Linked DNA regions of Rhizobium sp. N324. The protein of the gene in region 2 interacts with the protein of the main gene of each other region in a pairwise test. Links are inferred from orthologs where the notes say so. Each region holds a gene or a part of one and is shown on either strand. Other genes may lie near its edges.

Evidence for each region. The genes of interacting proteins can lie anywhere in the genome.
Region 1: the proteins of secA (region 2) and secB interact in binary tests that used the Escherichia coli proteins (3 or more experiments, as listed by UniProt). The link is inferred for Rhizobium sp. N324 from one-to-one orthologs.

The regions. Positions count from the first base shown.
Region 1 is NZ_CP013630.1:2,912-5,772, forward strand. Bases 1-2,782 are described here. They hold secB (protein-export chaperone SecB), read right to left. Parts: upstream 1,742-2,782; coding sequence 1,259-1,741; downstream 1-1,258. Other genes in these bases: coaE (dephospho-CoA kinase), read left to right, coding at 1-477; dnaQ (DNA polymerase III subunit epsilon), read left to right, coding at 470-1,192; AMK05_RS00040 (FxsA family protein), read right to left, coding at 1,843-2,349; AMK05_RS00045 (Tim44/TimA family putative adaptor protein), read left to right, coding at 2,481-2,782. Outside these bases: more of AMK05_RS00045, read left to right, coding at 2,783-2,861. UniProt on the Escherichia coli protein: One of the proteins required for the normal export of some preproteins out of the cell cytoplasm. It is a molecular chaperone that binds to a subset of precursor proteins, maintaining them in a translocation-competent state.
Region 2 is NZ_CP013630.1:4,220,100-4,223,488, reverse strand. Bases 62-3,371 are described here. They hold secA (preprotein translocase subunit SecA), read right to left. Parts: upstream 2,980-3,371; coding sequence 262-2,979; downstream 62-261. Other genes in these bases: AMK05_RS20275 (peptidylprolyl isomerase), read left to right, coding at 3,224-3,371; AMK05_RS20285 (lipopolysaccharide biosynthesis protein), read right to left, coding at 62-83. Also shown: more of AMK05_RS20285, read right to left, coding at 1-61; more of AMK05_RS20275, read left to right, coding at 3,372-3,389. UniProt on the Escherichia coli protein: Required for protein export, interacts with the SecYEG preprotein conducting channel.

The DNA.
Region 1 (2,861 bases), 4.2 Mb from region 2 along the record:
CTGGTGGATGCCGCCTTTCCCGGCACGATGAAGGACGGAACCGTCGACCGCCATGAACTCGGCCGTCAGCTGGCGCTTGATCCCGACGGCTTCAAACGCCTCGAAGCGATCGTCCATCCGCTGGTTCGCAAACGCGAGACGGGCTTTCTGAAGCGGCAGCGCGCCGCCGGCGCCGAGATGGTCGTCCTCGATATTCCGCTGCTCTTCGAAACCGGCGCCTGGGAAAGAGTGGATGTCGTCGTCGTCGTCAGTGCCGGTCCACAGATTCAGCGAGAGAGGGTGCTTGCGCGCGAAGGCATGACCGAGGAAAAATTCGAGATGATTCTATCACGCCAGACACCGGACACGGAAAAACGGCGCAGGGCGGATTATCTGATCGACAGCAGCCGCAGTCTCGCCGAGACCAAGGAACGGGTGCTCGAGATTATCGCCGACCTGAAAATACGGATTGCCAAGGGAGATTTCCGGAATGCGTGAGATCATCTTCGATACGGAAACCACCGGCCTCGACAACCGCGCCGACCGCATCATCGAAATCGGCGGCATCGAGCTCTTCAACCATTTCCCCACCGGCAACGTGATCCATATCTTCATCAATCCCGGCGATCAGAAGGTTCATCCGGATGCACTCGCCGTGCACGGTATCACCGATGAATTCCTGAAGGACAAGAAGCCTTTCGCGGAGGTTGCCGAAGAAATCCTTGCCTTCTTCGGCGATGCCAAGTGGATCGCCCACAACGCCACCTTCGATATGGGCTTCATCAATGCCGAACTGGCGCGGATCGGTTTGCCACCGATCCTGCCGGAAAAGGTGATCGATACGCTGTCGATGGCGCGCCGCAAACATCCGATGGGGCCGAATTCGCTCGACGCGCTATGCCGGCGCTACGGCATCGACAATTCGCACCGCACCAAACACGGCGCGCTGCTCGACTCCGAACTGCTCGCCGAGGTCTATATCGAGATGATCGGCGGCAGGCAGGCCGCATTCGGCCTGAGTATGACCGCTACATCGGCTCAGAACGGTCGCGGCGACGGGGCGGAGGAAGACGACGTGGTGATCGCCTCCGTGCTCGAGCGGCCCCGCCCGCTTGCCCCTCGTCTCAGCCAGTCCGAGGCGCAGGCGCATGAGGCGCTCGTCGCCAAGCTCGGCGAAAAAGGCATCTGGGCGAAATACGCCAATTTGAATTAAAACCGGCCTCAATTGAAAATGCCCGGGACTTGCCCGGGCATCCGCATCTCAGAGAAAAACATCCGCTCAGTTCGGAACGGCCTGGACCTTGGCGCGCGCCTGTTCTTCGGCAACGCGCTGGGCGAACATCTGGGTGAAATCGATCGGGTCGATCATCAGCGGTGGGAAACCGCCGTTGCGGGTCACGTCGGCGATGATCTGACGGGCGAAGGGGAAAAGCATGCGCGGGCACTCGATGAAGAGAACCGGCAGCATGTGTTCCTGCGGGAAACCAGCAACGCGGAAGACGCCGCCATAGGTGAGTTCGGCATGGAAAACCGTCTTGTCGCCGTCCTTGGCTTCGGCATTCAGCGACAGCACGACATCGAAATCCGTATCCGAAAGCGGGTTGGCGTTGACGTTCACATTGATGTTGATCGTCGGCGCCTTGTCGCGGGCCTGCAGCGAACGCGGCGCGCCCGGATTTTCGAAGGAGAGATCCTTGGTATATTGCGCAAGGATCGAGAGGGTGGGGCTGGCCGCACCGTTGCTGTTGTTATCGTCTGCCATTGGCTTTTCCTCGAGGGGCATGGGAATGGTGCCGCCATCTAACATTTCAGGGAAGGGCTTACAACCCTGGGCGCTTGGCGCCGTTGATCGGCCGCAGCGCCTCAATCGCCGAGATGTTTGCCCGACCATGGCGAGTTGCGGTCCGGCTCCCTATGATAGTCCTCATCGTCGAGATCGACCACCTTCGAGTTCGGCCTGCGGTCGCGGAAATCGGGTTGCGGGCCGGCAGAATAGCCGCCCTTGGCATTGACGACGACGAAGCGTTTGGCGATCGCCCGCCAGACGAGTTCGCGCACCGGCGGGATGAGAATGAGGATCGCGATGATGTCGGTGAGGAAGCCGGGAATGATCAGCAGCAGCGAGGCGATGACGTTCATCGCCGGCCGCAGCAACTCGCGCCCCGGCATAACCCCGTTTCGTCCCTCGCTCGACATGCGGCGCAAAATACCGATGCCCTGCCGGCGCAGCAGACCGACCCCGAGAACGAAGCCCAGCATGACGAGCGCCAGCGTCAGCCACAATCCGATTGCCCGGCCGACGACGACGAAACCGGCAATTTCGGCGAGCGGCAGCAGCAGAATGAAAGCTGGCAGGATCGAAAAACCCATGGTCGTCATGTCCCGGGCTTGCCGGTCTCCTCTTGGCGCCGGCGAAGATGCCAGCCATCATTTGAATCATCTGTATAGGCAGACTATATGGGAGTACAAATCAGAGATGTTAACGGCGGCTGCGATACGATATGAGTTCGAACGACTTCATCACATTATTTTTCCTGGTGGCGGCTGTGCTGATTTTTTTTCAGCTCCGCTCCGTGCTGGGGCGCCGCACAGGAAATGAGAAGCCGCCGCGCGATCTCTATACGCCGCGGGATGCGGCTCCGGCCGAAGCCGCCGATGCCGGCAAGGTCGTGACCCTGCCGCGCCGCGATTCGACGAGCGAGGATGAGGATCGTTTCGCTGCCATCGATGCCTTCGCCGCACCTGGAACGCCGCTCAACGAATCGCTGCGGGCGCTGAACAAGGCCGATCCCGCCTTCAGCCCGAAGGAGTTTCTGAACGGCGCCCGCATGGCTTACGAGATGATCGTCATGGCCTATGCCGACGGCGACCGGAAAACGCTG
Region 2 (3,389 bases):
GCCGCAAGCATGCGCAGCGCACGGCCGCCGATCGGGCGCAGACCCGCGGGCAGCATCTTTTCCGCTGTTTCTATGACCGCCATGATGAACACGCAAAACTCTGAAGGTCAGGCAAATCGTCCCGAAGTCTTGACAGAACAGGGTTAAGAAACGGTTCCGGATCGGGCTTGTCACCGACGCTGATAGTGCGGTTTTCCAGCGCGGTCGCGGAAAAGAAAATGCCGCCCGAAGGCGGCATTTTCACGATCTTTGCGGCTTGCCTCAGACCTGCTCGAAGGCGCCGTGGCAATGCTTGTATTTCTTGCCGGAACCGCAGGGGCAGATCTCGTTGCGGCCGATTTTGCCCCAGGTGGCCGGGTCATCCGGATTGCGATTCTCCGGCGAAACGATGACTTCCGATGCCTGGTAGACCGCCGGGGCGAAATCGTCCTCGCCGGTGGTCGGATCGAGGTGATGGGCCTGCATCAGCGGCGGCTCCGGTTCGGCCGGCGCCTGCTGCACGAGTTCGACGCGCATCAGCTGGGCGGTGACGGCCTCACGCAGATTGTTGAGGAGGCCGGTGAACAGCTCGAAGGCTTCCGACTTGTATTCCTGCAGCGGATCGCGCTGAGCATAGCCGCGGAAGCCGATGACCGAGCGCAGATGGTCGAGATTGACGATGTGCTCGCGCCAGAGATGATCGAGCGTCTGCATGACGATCGAGCGTTCGACATAATGCATGATGTCGTCGCCGAATCGCTCGGCCTTTTCGGTGAAGGCGGCGTTGGTGGCTTGCGTCAGGCGCTCGCGGATATCGTCTTCGCCGATGCCTTCTTCCTTCACCCAGTCCTCGATCGGCAGATCGAGATTGAGGATGTTCAAGGCACCGGTCTTCAGGCCGGCGGCATCCCATTGCTCGGCGTAGGCGCGCTCGGGGATATGCTTTTCGACCAGATCCTCGATCACCTCACGGCGCATGTCGGAAACGGTCTCGGAAATATTGGTCGATTCCATCAGTTCGAGGCGCTGCTCGAAGATCACCTTGCGCTGATCGTTGAGAACGTCGTCATACTTCAGGAGGTTCTTGCGGATATCGAAATTTCGGGCTTCGACCTTCTTCTGGGCGCGCTCCAGGGCCTTGTTGATCCAGGGATGGACGATCGCCTCGCCCTCCTTGAGGCCGAGCTTGGTTAGCATGCTGTCCATGCGGTCGGAGCCGAAGATGCGCATCAGGTCGTCCTGAAGCGAGAGGTAGAATTTCGAGCGGCCGGGGTCGCCCTGACGGCCGGAACGGCCTCGCAGCTGGTTGTCGATGCGGCGGCTTTCATGGCGTTCGGTGGCGATGACGTAGAGACCGCCGGCGGCAAGCGCCTTCTGCTTGAGTTCCTTGATCTCCTCGACGATTGCCTGGATCCGGGCTTCCCGTTCCGGACCGGCTTCGACTTCGCCGAGTTCGCGCTCGATGCGCATGTCGAGGTTGCCGCCGAGCTGGATGTCGGTACCGCGGCCGGCCATATTGGTGGCGATGGTGATGGCCCCCGGCACGCCGGCCTGGGCGACGATATAGGCTTCCTGCTCATGATAGCGGGCGTTCAGCACCTGGAAGTCGTCGAAGCCCTGCTTGCGCAGGCGCTCGGCGAGCAGTTCGGATTTTTCGATCGAGGTGGTGCCGACCAGCACCGGCTGGCCGCGTTTATGGGCGTCGAGGATCTCCTCGATGATCGCCTTGAACTTTTCGTCGAAGGTCCGGTAAACCTCGTCGTCCTCGTCGAGGCGCTTGATCGGTAGGTTGGTCGGGACCTCGATGACGTCGAGATTGTAGATATTGGCGAATTCTTCCGCTTCCGTCTGCGCCGTACCGGTCATGCCGGCGAGCTTGGCGTACATGCGGAAATAATTCTGGAAGGTGATCGAGGCCAGCGTCTGGTTTTCCGGCTGGATCTGAACCTTTTCCTTGGCTTCGAGCGCCTGGTGCTGGCCTTCCGAATAACGGCGGCCCGGCATCATGCGGCCGGTGAACTCGTCGATGATGACGACTTCGTCATTGCGGACGATATAGTCCTTGTCGCGCTGGAAGAGCTTGTGGGCCTTCAGCGCGTTGTTGACGTGGTGGACGATCGCGACGTTCTCGATGTCGTAGAGCGCATTGCCCTTCAAGAGTCCGGCCTGGCGGAGCAGGTTTTCCAGCTTCTCGGTGCCCTCTTCGGAGAAGTTGGCCGAGCGCTGCTTCTCGTCGATTTCGTAATCGCTGGGGACGAGCAGCGGAATGAAGGCGTCGATCGTATTGTAGAGTTCGGAGCGGTCGTCGAGCGGACCGGAGATGATCAGCGGCGTGCGCGCCTCATCGACGAGGATTGAGTCCACTTCGTCGACGATCGCGAAGTTGTGGCCGCGCTGGACCATCTGGTTCTTCTCGTACTTCATGTTATCGCGCAGATAATCGAAGCCGAGTTCGTTGTTGGTGGCGTAGGTGATGTCGCAGGCATAGGCCGCGTGGCGTTCCTCGTCCGACAGGCCGTGGACGATGACGCCGGTGGTCATGCCGAGGAAGCCGTAGACGCGACCCATGGTCGCGGCATCGCGCTGGGCGAGGTAATCGTTGACGGTGACGACGTGCACGCCCTTGCCGGAAAGCGCGTTCAGGTAGACCGGCAGGGTCGCGACGAGGGTCTTGCCTTCGCCGGTCTTCATCTCGGCAATCGCATTCGAATGCAGGATCATGCCGCCGACCAGCTGTACGTCAAAAGGCCGCAGGCCGAGAACGCGGCGCGAGGCTTCGCGCACGACCGCGAAGGCCGGGATCAGGATGTCGTCGAGCGTCTTGCCCTCGGCGAGCAAAGCGCGAAACTCGACGGTCTTTGCCGCCAGCTGCTCGTCCGTCAGGGCCTTGGTCTTCTCTTCGATAGAGTTGATGGCAGCGACGTTCGGCTGGAAGGACCGCACGCGGCGGTCATTGGAGGACCCAAATAACTTGCGGGCTATACCGCCAAAGCTGACCATATGACTGGTCCTTTCTCAATATTCTTCCCCGGCGTTTGTTGTTCGCGGCCCAGCCGAAAATCAGGCGCGCGGCTAAAACGCCCGGAAACTGTTCTGGACGCGAGGTTGCGTGACAGATAAGAGGGGGGTCGAATGATGTCAACGGATTTGGCGGATACAGAAAGGCCACAATCCGGTGTTGATGGCTATTTTGAGCCGATTCAGGCGATGCTGAAAGCGGCGATGTAACTGTGAAGGGTATTTCATGTTGAGCACCAACAAACTTGCCGTTCTGGCGTTTGCAACTTTTGTTGCGCTCCAGGCCCCGGCCTATGCCGATGACGCCGTCATCGCCAAGGTCGGCAATCTGGAGATTCACCAGTCGGAACTCGACCTTGCCGTCGCCAATCTCGACCCGCAGCTGGCGCAGC